DNA from 4 places in the Paenibacillus sp. N3/727 genome. Region 4 is predicted to be linked to each of the others. Evidence: predicted binding sites of a transcription regulator. Region 4 holds the regulator's gene; each other region holds the start of a gene.
What was found. Region 4 encodes Rex, which represses fermentation and respiration genes when NADH is low (regulators of the CRP and FNR family bind a similar motif). Its sites were predicted from a motif close to TTGTGAAATATTTCACAA; they were not measured.
Positions count from the first base shown of each region.

Region 1: the regulator Rex is predicted to act here: its motif matches at 2,506-2,523, upstream of MNQ98_RS03300 (FAD:protein FMN transferase).
Region 2: the regulator Rex is predicted to act here: its motif matches at 1,881-1,898, upstream of adhE (bifunctional acetaldehyde-CoA/alcohol dehydrogenase).
Region 3: the regulator Rex is predicted to act here: its motif matches at 1,458-1,475, upstream of MNQ98_RS04100 (DUF2249 domain-containing protein).

Region 1 covers NZ_CP093336.1:725,420-729,418, forward strand. The annotation lists gene MNQ98_RS03295 (HD-GYP domain-containing protein) at 1-1,160, shown strand, start outside; gene MNQ98_RS03300 (FAD:protein FMN transferase) at 1,290-2,384, opposite strand; gene MNQ98_RS03305 (NusG domain II-containing protein) at 2,624-3,022, shown strand; gene MNQ98_RS03310 (Gx transporter family protein) at 2,997-3,551, shown strand; gene MNQ98_RS03315 (energy-coupling factor transporter ATPase) at 3,620-3,999, shown strand, end outside.
Region 2 covers NZ_CP093336.1:2,307,140-2,311,138, reverse strand. The annotation lists gene adhE (bifunctional acetaldehyde-CoA/alcohol dehydrogenase) at 1-1,805, opposite strand, end outside; gene MNQ98_RS10205 (Crp/Fnr family transcriptional regulator) at 2,122-2,841, shown strand; gene MNQ98_RS10200 (formate/nitrite transporter family protein) at 3,128-3,949, opposite strand.
Region 3 covers NZ_CP093336.1:913,754-917,752, forward strand. The annotation lists gene MNQ98_RS04095 (MFS transporter) at 97-1,329, shown strand; gene MNQ98_RS04100 (DUF2249 domain-containing protein) at 1,542-2,078, shown strand; gene MNQ98_RS04105 (hypothetical protein) at 2,092-3,321, shown strand; gene MNQ98_RS04110 (metal-sulfur cluster assembly factor) at 3,373-3,690, shown strand; gene MNQ98_RS04115 (multicopper oxidase domain-containing protein) at 3,716-3,999, shown strand, end outside.
Region 4 covers NZ_CP093336.1:2,503,760-2,507,758, reverse strand. The annotation lists gene MNQ98_RS11320 (cell wall elongation regulator TseB-like domain-containing protein) at 1-26, opposite strand, end outside; gene MNQ98_RS11315 (amidohydrolase) at 55-1,356, opposite strand; gene MNQ98_RS11310 (redox-sensing transcriptional repressor Rex) at 1,343-1,996, opposite strand; gene dinG (ATP-dependent DNA helicase DinG) at 2,042-3,999, opposite strand, start outside.

The sequences.
Region 1 (3,999 bases), 1.8 Mb from region 4:
TGCCGGCGATCTTGATTACGATTTGGATGCTGAATCGTGGGCTGCTCAGCATACCGTCCTTTTATATTTGGCTGGCTTCACTAGGTGCGGTGCTCATTGCAAGTTGTCATGCGATGATCGAATTTTTCCTTACCGTAGCTGCTATTCGTCCAGTGGTAAAAGAGCTTCGCCGACAGGCGCTGTCCCGGTTTGGCGTTGACTTTTCGCTGGAGGGACATGTGTTTACTGCCATTCGTACGAAGTTCCTGCTCAGCACGATGCTGATCGGAACTTTTCCGCTCTTTTTATTCAGTCTGGCAGCCCAGATCCGACTTGAGGAGTTTGACAAGATCATTTCCCAGCAATATTGGGGCTGGGCTGGTGTCATTCTGTTGATTGGAGTAACTTTCGCCTATATTGGCGCACTTCTGTTGACACAAGATGTGCATCGTCCCATTCGTCAGTTATACCGGGCAATGAATGAAGTTAAGGAAGGGCGTCTGATTCAGACCTCGAATCTGTATTCAGATGAATTTTCCACACTGATCGCCGGTTTTAATATGATGGTCCGGGGGTTGCAGGTGAGAGAAGAACGGAACCGGAAGTTACTAGACAGCTATTTTGCGGCTCTGGCTGCTGCACTGGATGCACGTGACCCTTATACGGCAGGACACTCATTACGTGTGGCGGAATACTCGGTTCTTCTTGGTGAACTGGCAGGACTGAATGAAAGTGAGATCGACCTCTTGCATAAGACTGCGCTACTTCATGACATTGGGAAAATCGGAGTCCGGGATAACGTTTTGTTGAAGGAGGGAAGATTGACAGAGGAAGAGTTTTCTCAGGTGAAAGCCCATCCGGAGCAGGGGGAGAACATCCTGCGGCAGATCGAGCCAGCTGATGCGATGGCTCCATATCTGGAAGGGGTACGTTCCCATCATGAGCGCTATGACGGAAAAGGTTATCCTGACGGCTTGAAGGGCTGTGATATCCCGCTGTTCGGGCGGATTATTGCGGTTGCGGACGCATATGACGCGATGACCTCTGATCGACCTTACCGCAGTGGGATGAGATCCATCGAGGCTCTGAATATTCTGGAAGAAGGCCAGGGAACACAGTGGGATCCCGATTTTGCGGGCATGTTCGTGAAATATATGAGGGCCCAACAGGAAATGGCTTAACACGGCTGCAGACCAGTTGGTAGACTCGGTACTCTGTGCTGAATGAGTTAGTAGGGAACAAACAACAGCACATAGAAGAGCAGGGCAGCTTTTCCAGTAAGGAAGAGATGTCCTGCTCTTACTTTTGTGCTATTCGTTCATTAACGTGTAGCTGTCGTTGGTCATAGTCAGAACCTTAGCCATACCTGACGTAATGTACACTTTTTTATCCTTGGTTATAAATAAGGCCTCTGCCTTATCCAGTTGCTCCGCAAATTCGAGGCCCTTTTCTAATCCCATGGAGAAGATCGAGGTGGACAGCGCGTCCGCATCGATGGATTTGTCTGTCAGAATCGTGACACTGCTCAGATTGTTGTCGACAGGATATCCTGTATCCGAATCCAGAATATGGTGGTACACTTTTCCATCTTCCTCGAAAAAGCGCTCGTATACGCCCGATGTGACGATAGTCTGGTTCTCCACCTTCAGGTTGCCGATCGGATTGCCCCGAGAAAGGTCAGGATCTTGGATACCGATGGTCCATTTGTGGCCGCCCGGCTTTTGTCCCAAGGCAAGCACGTTACCGCCCAGATCAATGATGGCGCTCTTGAAGCCGTTGTCGGTCAAATATTTGGCAATGACGTCCGCCGAATAACCCTTGGCGATAGCGCCAAGATCCATTTCCATGCCTTTTTCTTTCAAGTATACTTCACGGGTGTCCGGGTTCAGTTCGACCTGGTTATATTGACTAAGCGGTATAAGTTCATCAATTTTAGACTGGTCAGGAACATGCGCGCCTTCATTTCCGATATTCCACAGCGTGACGAGAGGGCCAATTGCCAGATTGAAACGGCCTTCTGTTTGCTTAGAGTACTCATATGCTTTTTGAATAACATTGAAGGTTTGTTCGGATACTTGGACAGGCTTGATCCCGGCATTATCGTTCACCTTGGCCAGCTCACTCTTGTCATTCGTGCGGCTCATTTCAGCGTCGATCGTTTTAAGTAGTTCTTCAATTTCATCAAAATGACGGTCCGTGATCCGGCTGTCATACACCTTAACCTGCACAATGGTATCAAAAATATAGTAAGACTTCTTGATTGGATCGGTTATTTCCGTCTTCTGGCCGGAGTCGGGCGTCTTTTCAGTGAGATCTGCAGGAGCCGCGCCGGAGTTCATGCAGCCTCCGATGATAAGCAGGGCGGACAAAAGCAGAAGCAGTGATGAGCGCTTAATTATTTTCATGAGGATTCCTCTTTTCCACCAGGTTTCGACTGGATTATAGCAGAGCCCGTCAGAGGGTGGATGTGAGACTTCTCATAATTTACTTAAATTTTTGAATAAAATTTTGGATTTAGTGATGATTTTGTGAAATCATTCTCAAACTGGCCGGATTGGGTGTTTCCTTCATTGAAGGATAGGTGGGGAGTAGGTATAATGAGGACGTCTAAGATTTATATAATCAAAAAATAAGGAAGATGCTTATGAAACGCGGAGACTTGGTACTGATCTCAGTTGTGCTGGCAGCAGCACTGATATTTCTTGTTCCGAGATGGTTGGACGGAAAAGATAGTGAAAAAAATCACAATAATCCGTTGACGGCAACCATTACGGTGGATGGTCAATTGTTTAAGACTGTGGAATTAACGGAAGAAGAACAGATTATTGAAATTAAGACGGATCATGGTATGAATATTCTTAAGGTGTATGATTACGGGATCGAAATGATTGAAGCGGACTGCCCGGATAAAGTGTGCCTCAGCTTCGGGTTCGTTGACAAGAAAAATCAAAGCATCGTCTGCTTGCCTCACAAAGTATTGGTTGAGGTAGAGGGTGCCTCGGGAGGAGAGAGCCAGGATGAAGTCGACGCCGTTGTCAATTAACGAATCTGCCATGCTGCTTAAAAAGACGGTCATTATTGCCATTTTTGCGGCGGTTGCTGTTGTGCTAAGCATTGTGGAATCCCTTATTCCGGTGAACCTGTCAGTGCCGGGCGCAAAGCTGGGGCTGGCTAACATTATGGTGCTGACCTGCTTGTATTTTTTGCGGGGAAGAGACGCGATGACGTTAATCGTTCTAAAGACGGTTCTGACCGCGATGATCTTCGGAACCTTTTCCAGCTTTTTGTTCAGTCTGTTCGGCGCGCTATTCAGTTTTGTTGTCATGTATGGCCTGCTCAAAATTAGCGGAAAAAGACTCAGTCTGATCGGAATCAGCATCGCCGGCGGGGTAGCGCACAATATCGGTCAGCTGACGGCTGCTTCGATTATTTTCAAAACCTCTTCGATCTTTTACTATTTGCCGGCGCTTCTTCTGACCGGTATTGTGACCGGTGTCCTTATCGGTATTGCCGTAAGATATTTGGTGCCATCGCTTTCCAAGCTGTCATTGTTTGCTGGTTTTACAGATTAAGAGGTTGCACGGGAGACCGTAAACAGGCAGATTTCAGCTGTGAGGACGGCAGAAGGGAGGAACTTGCTATGAACAGAGCGGGATTATATAACAGGCCTAAGTCGCATGAATCGGAAAAGTGCGCGTCTGGAGAACAGCATCAGGCCCCGGCACTAACCTTTAAGGAGGTTAGCTTTTCGTATAACGGGCAGTCGAACAACATCCGCTCTGTCAGCTTTACGGTTCCCCAAGGACAGTGGGTGACTGTCGTGGGGAGTAATGGGAGTGGAAAATCTACGCTTGCCAGACTGTTTAACGGACTGTTGGCGCCTAATGAAGGTCTTATAGAGACAGCGGGCTTGGAGCTTGTACCGGATAACCTGATCGCAATCCGCCGTAAGGTAGGGATGGTATTTCAGAATCCGGACAATCAATTTGTTGGCAGCACGGTGGAAGAGGACATTGCCTT
Region 2 (3,999 bases), 200 kb from region 4:
ATTGCTACGAACTTCGCTTTTTGACCAAGTCTTGGGAATTTGTAAATCCGTTTACGAATGTCCATGAATTTTTGCTTCAGATTGTTGAAATCAGTGTCCGGATATTCATAGAACAGCCACATCCCTTTTGCTGCGTCCATCGGAGATCCACCGCCAAGAGCAATGATGCAGTCCGGCTGGAATCTCTTCATCATTTCAGCACCGCGCTGAACCGTTGTTGTTGATGGATCCGGTTCTACTTCAGAGAATACTTCGATGGCAACCGGAACCTGACGCTGACGAAGATAATGCTCAACTCTTTCTACATAGCCAAGCTTCACCATCATAGGGTCAGTAATAATGGCAACACGTGTGATATCCGGCATTTTGGCAAGGTACTGGGTTGATCCTTTTTCAAAATAAATTTTGTTCGGTACTTTGAACCACTGCATATTCACGGTACGACGGTTCACCCTTTTCACGTTGATGAGATTGACGGCGGTCACGTTCGAAGATGTCGAGTTACGACCATACGATCCGCAGCCCAATGTCAACGACGGCAAGTTTGTATTGTAGATGTCACCAATACCACCCTGCGACGAAGGCTGGTTCACGAGTATCCGGCAAGTTTGCATACGGTCCGAGAACTTATTGATGATTTCTTCGTTATTCGAGTGAATAACTGACGAGTGACCCATACCACCAAAAGCAACGATTTCAGCAGCACGGTCAATCCCCTGATCTGCTGTCTTCACTTTGTAGCAGGCCAAGATCGGGCTCAGCTTTTCAGCTGACAGCGGGAACTTCGGTCCCACGCCTTCAATCTCAGCTACCAGGATTTTTGTTCCTTTCGGAACTTCAATTCCACATGCTTCAGCGATCTTCACAGCAGGCTGTCCGACGATTGCAGGGTTTACTGCGCACTTCTCTGCCACTATTGCACCTGCGGTCAGCTTCGCCGCTTCTTCTTTGTTCACGAAGTAGCAGCCGCTCGCGATCATTTTTTTCTTCACTTGTTCAAAAATAGCTTCTTCTATAATAACAGCCTGTTCCGATGCACAGATCATGCCGTTGTCAAACGTTTTTGAGAGAATGAGGTCATTGACCGCTTGATCAAGATTGGCCGTTTTTTCAATAAAGCAAGGTACGTTCCCGGGTCCTACACCGAGTGCCGGTTTCCCGCAGCTGTACGCTGCTTTTACCATGGCCGATCCGCCTGTAGCCAAAATGCAAGCTACATCAGGATGGTTCATCAGGACATTGGTCTTTTCCATAGACGGTTCGTCAATCCATTGAATACAGCCTTCCGGAGCGCCCAGTTTTACTGCGGCATCCAGCAAAATCTTCGCTGCTTCACGGCTGCAGGCTTGTGCGGATGGATGGAAACCAAAGATGATCGGATTTTTCGTCTTGATGGCAATAAGTGCTTTAAAAATTGTCGTTGATGTCGGATTCGTTACTGGGGTAATCCCCATAATGATACCTACAGGCTCAGCAATCTTTTGGAAGTTGTCATAAGAGTTATCTTCAATAACGCCAACCGTCTTATTGTACTTAATGCTGTTATGAATATATTCGGTGGCAAACATGTTCTTGATGATTTTGTCTTCGTATACTCCACGGCCCGTTTCCTGCACAGCCAGTTTAGCCAGATGCATATGCTTATCCATCCCTGCCAGCGCCATGGCATTCACGATCTTGTCGATTTGTTCCTGATTCATGTCAACAAACTGTTCTCTAGCCTTGTTTGCCTTGTCGATTAAGCCTTGAATATACTCACCTGCTGTCTGCTGTTTCACCTGAGCGGCTTCATTCTTAATGGCCATCTCCCTCATCCTCCTGTAAAAAAATGTTTATTATCTCTCTACACATTGATCATATCACAGGCCTCCTCAGAAAGATAGTGAATTTTTTCACATAGTTAAAACTTTTTTCAGAAAATAAATTCAAACGCAATCATTTCCATCTCTTCAAATTGTCTGTGTTGTCTTACACTACATTATCTCTGTTTCAAGTGAAAATAATCACAACGTTTGAAAATTCGCCACTTTTGCCCCTGCTTTCTGCCCCACAAGTGAATGTATTCACGTTATAATTAATTTAAATTTAACAGAAAATATTAGGGAGTTAGGGGATAGCGACATGAGAACAATGGAGAAGGTCATGGAAACCCAAGGGAATACCAGCTGTTTTTCGGAGCAAAACCTCAACCGTCTGCTTGTAAGCATGAAGGATCGTGTGATACCGGAAGGATCCCATTTGTTCTGGGAAGGCGATTTTTCCGACAAACTTTACTATATCAAACGTGGACGCATTAAATTAACCAAATCGACAGATGAAGGCAAAGAACTTATCCTATATATGTATCAAGCTGGTGATATGGTTGGCCAGGCCGATCCCTTCTTCAGCACCAAACACAGCTTCTCGGCTGAAGTGTTGGAAGAAAGTGAAGTCGGCGTTATTGAGCATAAGGATCTCGAAATTCTCATCTGCCAACACTGCGATTTTGCCATCGACTTCATGAAATGGATGGGGATACATCACCGGATAACACAGACCAAATTTAGAGACCTGATGATGTATGGAAAGCCCGGGGCACTCAGCTCAACACTGATCCGACTTGGCAATACTTATGGGGAAATTCAGCCGGACAACTCGATCTTGATCAACAAGAAAATTACCCATACAGATTTATCGAACATGATTGGCGCTACTCGCGAGAGCGTGAACCGCATGCTGAGCGACCTCCGTAAAAAAGAAGTTGTCGAGTATTTAAGTGGAATGATAGTGATCAAAAACTTAGGAGCCCTGCAGGAAATCTGTCACTGTGAACTATGCCCACATGAGATCTGTCGTATATGATCTCCCTGCTGCAAAACTCATTAGAAGCTTAAAAAGACGCTCGATAGCGATCGGGCGTCTTTATTGTTTTTGAGTATAAAAGCAGCAAAACCGACCACAATATATACGTCTTTCCTTCCGGCGCCGCTCTGCTTTGCAGCAAGTATATACTTACCGCAACCGGTATCCTTGGGTTTAAAAAAAATCACCCCCTTGTGAGTGGCAGTAACTAGCCGCCATCTAAAGGGAGCGATTTCTTATCTTTCAATGTCTGGCCAAACTCATTCTCTAACATAGCATTTAGAACTTATTTATGGGAAAGTTCCTTATCGTTCACATACTTTTGTGTCTTTTTACCTTTAATCGGGGAGATAAACCAGTAAGACATACCTACGAATAACCCACCACCAATAATGTTCCCCAGTGTGACCGGAACCATATTGTTAACCCAACCAGCAATCGAAACGGTTTCCGGATGTCCTGGCAGCATCGTTGCGAGAGACAAAAGCGTCATATTCGCTACACTGTGCTCATAACCCGTAGCAATGAAAGCAAACAGACACCACCAGATGAGAATGAGTTTGGCTGTTTCTTCTTTTGCACGGGTTCCCATCCACAAGGCAAGACAGACAAGCCAGTTACACAAAATACCGCGGAAAAATAATTCCATAAAAGGCGCATTCATTTTATTGGCAGCCGCCGTAAAGATCACATGATCAGATGGAAGAGCCTTAAACAAGCCGGTACCCCATACCAGCAGACTGAGCAGTACAGCTCCGCCCAGATTGCCGAGAAATACGATCACCCAGTTTTTCAATGTATCTCCCACGGATGTTCGTCCAGCAAGAGTGCTCATCGTGAAAAACATATTGTTACCGGTAAACAGTTCTGCTCCGGCAAAAACAACCAGCGTCAGTGCAATTCCGAAAGAAGCTCCCATCACCAAAGTCTGAAACGGTGAGCCTGCAGCCGCAAATGGCGCACCCAATTTAAAAATCAGAACAATTCCAATACCAACATATGCGCCGGCCAGCAAAGCCGAGACGAAGTAACGGATCATATTCGCGTTCATATGTTCTTTCTTTTTGACAGCCGCCTCAATGATGCTTTCCACTCCCTGTGTGAACATAGGGGTACCTCCTGTTATGGTTTCTCTCTACTTGGTATTACACAACCAGC
Region 3 (3,999 bases), 1.6 Mb from region 4:
GACCCCAAATCCTGTTGAAAGACTAAATTCGTTATACTGTCATCTTTAACATATACATAGCATTGTTATAGTTCAACATGGGGAGAAGTGGTACCTATGCATGGATGGAAAAACCCGCTGCTGTACATATTCGGAATTGGTGTGTCCAACCTGGGAAATTGGATTTACTTGGTGGCTATAAACCTGTTGGTATTAAGAATAACCGGCTCACCGGCCGCAGTGGCTGGCATGTTCATTATCAGGCCGCTGGCTGTACTGCTCACAAACTCCTGGTCTGGCAGCATCATAGACCGGGTTAACAAGCGAAAATTAATGATAGCAGCTGATTGTATAAGGGGTCTGCTCATTTTTGTTATCCCTTGGCTGGATTCGATATGGGCTATTTACAGTATTATGTTTTTAATCAGCATCACCGGTGCGTTTTTCGGTCCGACCTCCATGACGTACGTTACCAAACTGGTGCCACCGGAGAACCGCAAACAGTTTAATTCCTGGTTCAGCTTCACAACTTCGGGAGCCGCGCTTCTCGGACCGGCAATTTCTGGTCTGCTTATTATGTATATGGATATTCGTGTAAGTATTATCATCAATGCGGTTTCATTTTTCGTTTGTGCGTTGGTGATCTACTTTCTGCCGGACGTGGACCAGGGGGATGATGCTGTGAAAATAAGTGATCGGATTAGCCTGCGAACGATTATTGGGGATTGGGCACGGGTTATTAGCTATGGGAAATCAGCTAAATATTTCATTCTCATTTATTTATTGTTCCAGTCGGTTATGATGTTCAGTTTTGCGCTGGATTCCCAGGAGGCTACCTTTATCAAGCAGGTGATACATCTGGATGACCGGAATTACGGATTGCTGATCAGCGTGGCCGGCGCCGGATATTTAGCCGGCTCCACGGCTGCCGCACTGACCTCCCGGCGGATGTCGCTGAGGATGATGATCAGTCTGGGGATTTTGTTCTCTAGCGTAGGATATGCGATGTTTTATTCTGCTTCCGGCTTTGTCATGGCGGCAATAGGATTTATCGTATTCGGTTTTTTCTCATCTTTCGCGAATACCGGCTACTCCACGTTTTTTCAAAATAGCGTTCCGGTAGAGATGATGGGCAGATTTAGCAGTACGGCGAGTCTTCTGGAAGGGATTGCCCAAATCCTGCTAACTCTCCTATTGGGCTTTGCGGCAGAGCTGCTGTCGGTTCAGGTCGTGTGCCTGATCGGAGCGCTCCTTGCGACTGTCATTTCCGCTTTCCTGTGCTTCGTGATCTATATTCCGTCAAAAAGCTCTCATTACGAGACCCAAACATCAAGCGCGAACGCTACGTAAATTCTTAGCAATTCGAAGATGATCAGAGCCGCCGACACTTCGGTCATTACGCTTAACTGCGTAAATGACCGGAGTGTTTTTTTAGCCGAAAAAACATAAAAAATAAAATTAAATTTTAAACCATATCTATGTGACTCAAATCACAAGGCTTGAATTCATTCAAATCTACAATGAGGTTAGTAAATGATAAGCATTCTCATGGAGGGAACAGTATGGATAATCCGAGAACGATTGAATTGGACGTGCGCCCGCATTTAAAAAACAAAATTGAACCGTTGCAAATCATTATGGATACCGTAAAATCCTTGAATAAAAACGATACATTCGTGTTGCATGTTACTTTTAAACCGACACCGCTTCTGATGTTGATGAAGAGAAAAGGATACCAGCACACGGTCCAAAAAGCAGAAAAGGATCATTGGATTGCAACCTTTGTCCATAAGAGTTCAAATCTGAAGGAAGCAGGTGGAATTCAAGAAAAGGAAGCGGCTCCGCAAATGGAGCATTCCGATCCGACCGGAAACGGACAGGGAGAGGTTTACTTTTTGGATAACCGCGGTCTTGAGCAGCCGACACCGATGATACGAACGCTCAAGCAGCTGGAGAAAGCGAAGTCGGGAGATAAGGTTACGATTCACAATGATCGAGTACCCATGTTTCTTATAGAAGAGCTGCAGTCACTCGGATATGCTTATGAGATTGAGGAGCAACAGGACGGGACTGCCGTGGTGACCATTCACAAAACGTGATGGGGTGAAGGATATGTTTCGATTGCCGTTTACATTTATAGTCACGGGCATGATCAGTTTCGTGCTTTTTCATTTTCTTACTTTCGCCGATTTTTCGGGATGGATCCAGAGCGAACCCAGATCCCCGGACGGGTGGTTTCATATCCACCTGCTCGTCTTGGGATGGGCGACCATGATTGCTATGGGCGCAGTATACCAGCTGATCAATGTGGTCCTGCAGACCAAACTGCACAGCAAGCGATTAGGTTATATACATTACGGTCTATTTACAATTGGAACATTGGGGCTTCTTGCCGGTTTTGATCATTTTAACACCAAATGGATTGCGGCATTTGCAACCTTGGCTTTTGCGGGCATTCTTCTGTTCGCCTGGAACGTAGGCGCTACGATTATAAAAGCGAAACAATGGAACCCGGTAACCATCAGCACGGCATGCGCGATCATTTATTTATGCCTTGCCGCCTTAACCGGAATGCTGATGGGGATGGATTTTAAATTCAATTTCCTGGGCATCTACCACATGAAGCTGCTTGGGGCTCATATTTGGCTTGGCACCATAGGCTGGTTCGGCTTATTGGTTACGGGCTTCAGCTATAAATTGCTTCCTATGTTTTATTTGGCACACCAGTATCCGGTATCTTTGCAAAAATGGGTGCTGGGCTTCTGGAATGCCGCTGTTTGGCTGGGCTGTTACGGATTCTTAAGCGGCAAAGCCATGTTTAATGCGGTTGCTTTCATTGTCCTGATCGTCGCTTTGTCCCTGTACAATGTCCACATTGGGCAAATCATGAAACACAAGCATAAAAAATCAGCCGGTGCAGGCATTGAATGGACGGTATGGTCGGCCAGAGTGCTGCTGGTACTTGTCATTATGGGGACGGCGGCCGTCCTGTATAACGCTGAGCTGGCTCATCAAACCTCGTTCATTGTGTTTATGCTCTGGTCCTATTTATATGGCTGGGTAGCGGTCACCATTATGGGATATCTTTCGAAAATCGTTCCTTTTCTCTGGTGGACCTACAAGTATGGACCTAAGGCGGGAAAAACAAAGGTGCCGACCATGGCCCAGCTGCTGCCGGAAAGACCCGTCCATATCGGTTTGTCGGCAGTCGTGCTGTGCATGGCCGGATTACTGGCGGGTTTAAGCACGAACAACCCGGTCATGATTATGATTTCGGGAATGTTGCTCTCGGTTGCGGCAGTAATGTACATGATCCGGATCGGATATGTTTTCACAAGATAAGTCATGAGGATCGATGAAATTATTAACTAAATGAAGAGGTGTGGTTTATATATGCTGACAATATATAGTGATTCCGGGCGTATGGAGCGTATTTTGGACCGTTTGCGTGAGGTCTACGACCCTGAACTGGGGATCAATATCATTGACCTGGGCCTGGTTTACGAGGTTCGCTGCGCTCAAGAAGAGGTTTGTGTGGTCATGACTCTGACCACTCCGGGTTGCCCCATGCATGACATGATGGTGTCAGGTGTTGAAAGTGCGTTAAGTGAACTGCCGGATGTCGCTGACGTTCATGTCCAGGTCGTCTGGGAGCCGCAGTGGACTCCCGAAATGATGTCGAATGATGCGAAAGAGGAACTAGGGTTTTAAACCTTTATAGAAAGGAGGAGCGGGCATGTTAACTTTCAAACGGGCAGCTGCCATTATCATCCTTCTTTCGATGTGCTCTGCTGTTATATTGGCTTGGAAAGAGGCTGAATTGGATAAAACCGTGCAGCCGGCCGATACAGCATTGAATCAGACTCCCGTCGATCCGGAGATCTACCGGGAAGGGAACGATGTCTTTATTGAGATGACGGCTCATGTGACCAATATTGAAATATCCAAAGGGGTTACCTATAACGCCTGGACATTTAACGGAACAGTTCCTGGTCCGGTACTGCGAGTAAAAGAGGGGGA
Region 4 (3,999 bases):
AGTATCCACTTCGTTTTTTTCTTCAATCTGCGTTCCTCGCTCCCTTGTTATTCCCTAAAGGGTCAACAGCCGCTCGAACGCACTTTGGGCTTCACGGCGAATCTTTTCTTCATCCAATGTAAGGCAAACTCCGTTTTTGACAACCTGCTTACCATTTACCCACACATGCTCCACGTCCTTGGCACTCGCTGAATAAACCGCATGCGAGATAAAGTCCGTATGAGGCAGAAAATGTGCCTGATCGGTATTTAACGCGATAAAGTCCGCTTTCATGCCGGGAGCCAGCGTCCCAACACCGTCTAAGAATAATGATTTCGCTCCGTATTCTGTTCCCATACGAAGTGCTTCAACAGCAGGGACTGCTGTCGGATCGCCACTGACACCCTTATGAATAAGAGCAGCTAGTCTCATTTCCTCAAACATATCCAAATTGTTGTTGCTCGCAGGACCATCAGTACCCAGTGATACGGTAACTCCCGCTTTAAGCAGTTCCGGTACCCGGGCGACACCGCTTGCCAGCTTCAGGTTGCTTCCCGGATTGTGGGATACCGCTACCTTATGAGCCGCCAAAATCTCAATCTCTTCATCCGTTAAATGAACAGCATGCGCAACAAGCGTCGGACGTGTGAAGACGCCAAGTTTTTGAAGATGAGCTACTGGCCGCAACCCGTAATCCCGAACATTCTGCTCGACTTCAGTTACTGTTTCTGACATATGGGTGTGAATTGGCAAATCTAGATCGTAAGCAGTCTGCACAAACTTTTCGATGTAATCCGGAGGACATGTGTAAGGCGCATGAGGCGAAATCATCGTTGTGATACGTCCATCGGCTTTACCGTGCCAGTCCTTCGCAAATGCTGTAGCCTCCTTCAGCTTGTGATTCTGAACATCTGGAGGACACAAACCGATTACACCGCGAGTAAGTACCCCACGCATACCGGACTGCTCAGTCACGGCTGCTACCTGATCCATATGATCATACATATCGAGGAAGGTCGTCGTGCCGCCTTTCAGCATTTCGATCACAGACAGCGAGGTACCCCAATATACATCATCAGCTGTAAACTTCGCTTCCATCGGCCACATTTTCTCCTGCAGCCATACCTGAAGTGCCAGATCATCCCCGTACCCACGAAGAAGCGACATAGCCGTATGACCATGCGTATTCATAAGACCAGGCATGAAAAACAGATGTGTGCCGTCGATAATCTCCGTATTTTCCTCAACCTTCGGTTGTTCTTCACCGATATAGGTAATGAGATCGTCTTCGATGACCATATATCCGCGCAGAACCGGCTTTTCGTTCTGAAGCACAGCAAAGGTTCCGTTTTTAATCATCCATTTACGCTTCGTCATGATCGGCATCTTCCTTTCCGTTATCCAAATAATAAGCCAGACTCTGCAAATCCGTCGTGAAGTCAGCTGTATGAATCCGGATGTGCGGAGGAGCTTTCAAGATCGTTGGCGCAAAATTCAGAATCGCTTCAATACCGGATGAGATCAGTTTATCCGCCACATCTTGTGCTTCGACATCAGGAACGGTAATAATCCCGATCCGGATTCCGAACTCCTTAATAGTCGCCGTCAATTCTTCCATCGACTGAACGACTAAATTGTTGATTTTAGTGCCGACTTTGGGAGTATATGCATCGAATATAGCTACAATCTTCATATTATCTTTCAAAAAAGCGTTGTAATTGGAAAGGGCGTGTCCAAGATTACCAGCACCCACAAGCACTACATTAATTTGCTGGTCCAGTTTAAGAATATGACGGATTTTCTCGATCAAATAAGAGACGTCATAACCTATCCCTTTTCTGCCAAAATCTCCAAAATAGGCAAGATCCTTGCGGATTTGCGCCGGATTTAGGTCGAGCTTCTGTCCAAGCTCCTGTGAGGACACCGTCGCAACCTCACGAAGATGAAGTTCGTTCAGATAGCGTAAATATACGGGCAGTCTGCGAACCACGGCCTCCGAAATTTTATCCGATTTCATGCATGCTCCCCCTAATGATAAACTCAAAATAAATAACTTAAATTCTTATTGTATCGCCTCGTCCCCATGAAGCCATTCCGCAATGCGGGGAACCATCTGCTCTGTCCGCATATGTTCCATTTTCGGGCCAGGCAGTGAATATAAAAAGTATTTTCCGTAATAAGATTCAATCACACGGGTATCATAAACAATCACAATACCCTTGTCTTGAGCTGTTCGCACAAGACGCCCGAAACCCTGCTTAAAGCGAATAACCGCTTGAGGTACGGATAGTTTCATGAACGGATTTTTCTTCTGCTGCTGCAGTAGCTCGCTCTTCGCTTCGACAAGGGGATGGTTAGGCGGTTGAAACGGTAGCCTTACGATAGCCAGGCATGTCAGCGCTTCTCCCGGAATATCGACCCCTTCCCAGAATGAGCTTGTCCCAAGCAGCACCGATGCGCTGCTGTCCTGAAACCTTCGGATCAGCTTGGTTCGGCTTGATCCATCCATCCCTTGTCCTAGTACGGATATATCACTGGATGACAGAACTTCCTTGAGCGGATCATACACCTGGCGCAGCATACGGTACGAGGTAAACAGCACCAACATTCGTCCATGAGTCGCTTTAGCGGCATCTGCAAGTGATTGAACGAGTGTACTCACAAAGTTCTGATCTCCCATGGTCCCCTTAACGCTTGGGAAGTCCCTTGGAATTAATAACAATGCTTGCTCACGGTAATTAAACGGTGACGGAAGCTGCACGGTATTCAGCTGCCCCTGATCTGAAGCATCCTGCAGCCCAAGATTATCGATCATATACTGAAACGATTTATCTACAGATAGAGTTGCAGAAGTGAGGATGATACTTCTTTTTTTATCGAAGAACAGCTCTTTCAACTGCCCGCTCACATCAACTGGCACAGCAAACATCTGCAGCGATTTACTGCGGAAATTACCGTTCGCCTCCATCCAGTAAACCACGCCTTCATCGTTCAGAGTCATGAAAAATTTCAGATTCTCCCGGTGCGCAGCCAAGTCCTTAAAGAGGCCGTTAATATCCGTAATTAAACTATCTGCTCCATAATCATTCAGTTCTTCCCGAACTTCAGATGTTAGCATATCTCCTTTGCGAACGACGTCTCCCAAGGTGACGTGAATCTGATTCTCTAACTCCGTTAAGCTTTCCCAGTCTTTTGGCTTCTTGGATGGTGACAGTCGAAGCGTAAATTGTCCTGCATCCCCCGCAGAAGCATCTCCGCGTTCAGGAAGAAGTCCGAACAGAAGGTCACTGAGCCGGTCCCAGCTCTCCTTGACAGTAATTAGATCAGGGTATAGCCGGTCAATGACTACTGTCCATTCCCCCGCCTTTTCGTGCGCCGACGTTTGAAGCAGTTGACGGAGTGCTGGCAACTGTCCATTCCGGCTGTCCTTGTAGAGACGTGTAAGTGTGTGTATCACCGTAAAATACTTCATATGGAGCCCGAGATGCTTCCCCGCCACATCTTCCAAGTGATGAGCCTCATCAATGACCAACCGCTCATACGACGGCAACAGCTGATGATTCGCTTTTACATCGGTAAACAATTTGGAATGGTTCGTAATAACCACATCCGCAATACCCGCTTCATGCTTCGCACGGTGGTAGAAACACTTTCGGAACCATGGGCAAGCCCGTCCCAAGCAAGAATCGGAATCGCTAGATACCGTTTCCCAGAAGTCCCCACCGCGTCCACCAAGGTTCAGTTCCTCATCATCCCCGGTTTCTGTCTGTGTCAGCCATATGATCATTTGGGCTGCAATGATGATATCCTCTTTAGGTGTGTTGAAATCTCTTCTATTTATTTTATGTTCAAATTTTCTCAAACACAAATAATGCTGTCTCCCTTTGAAGACGGCGGCTTTAAATGGAAACGGGACTATCTTAGTGAGTAGCGGGATATCCCGTTCACGAAGCTGTTCCTGAAGGTTGATTGTATGCGTGCTGACCATTACCTTCTGTTCCTGTTTCACACTTTGGTATA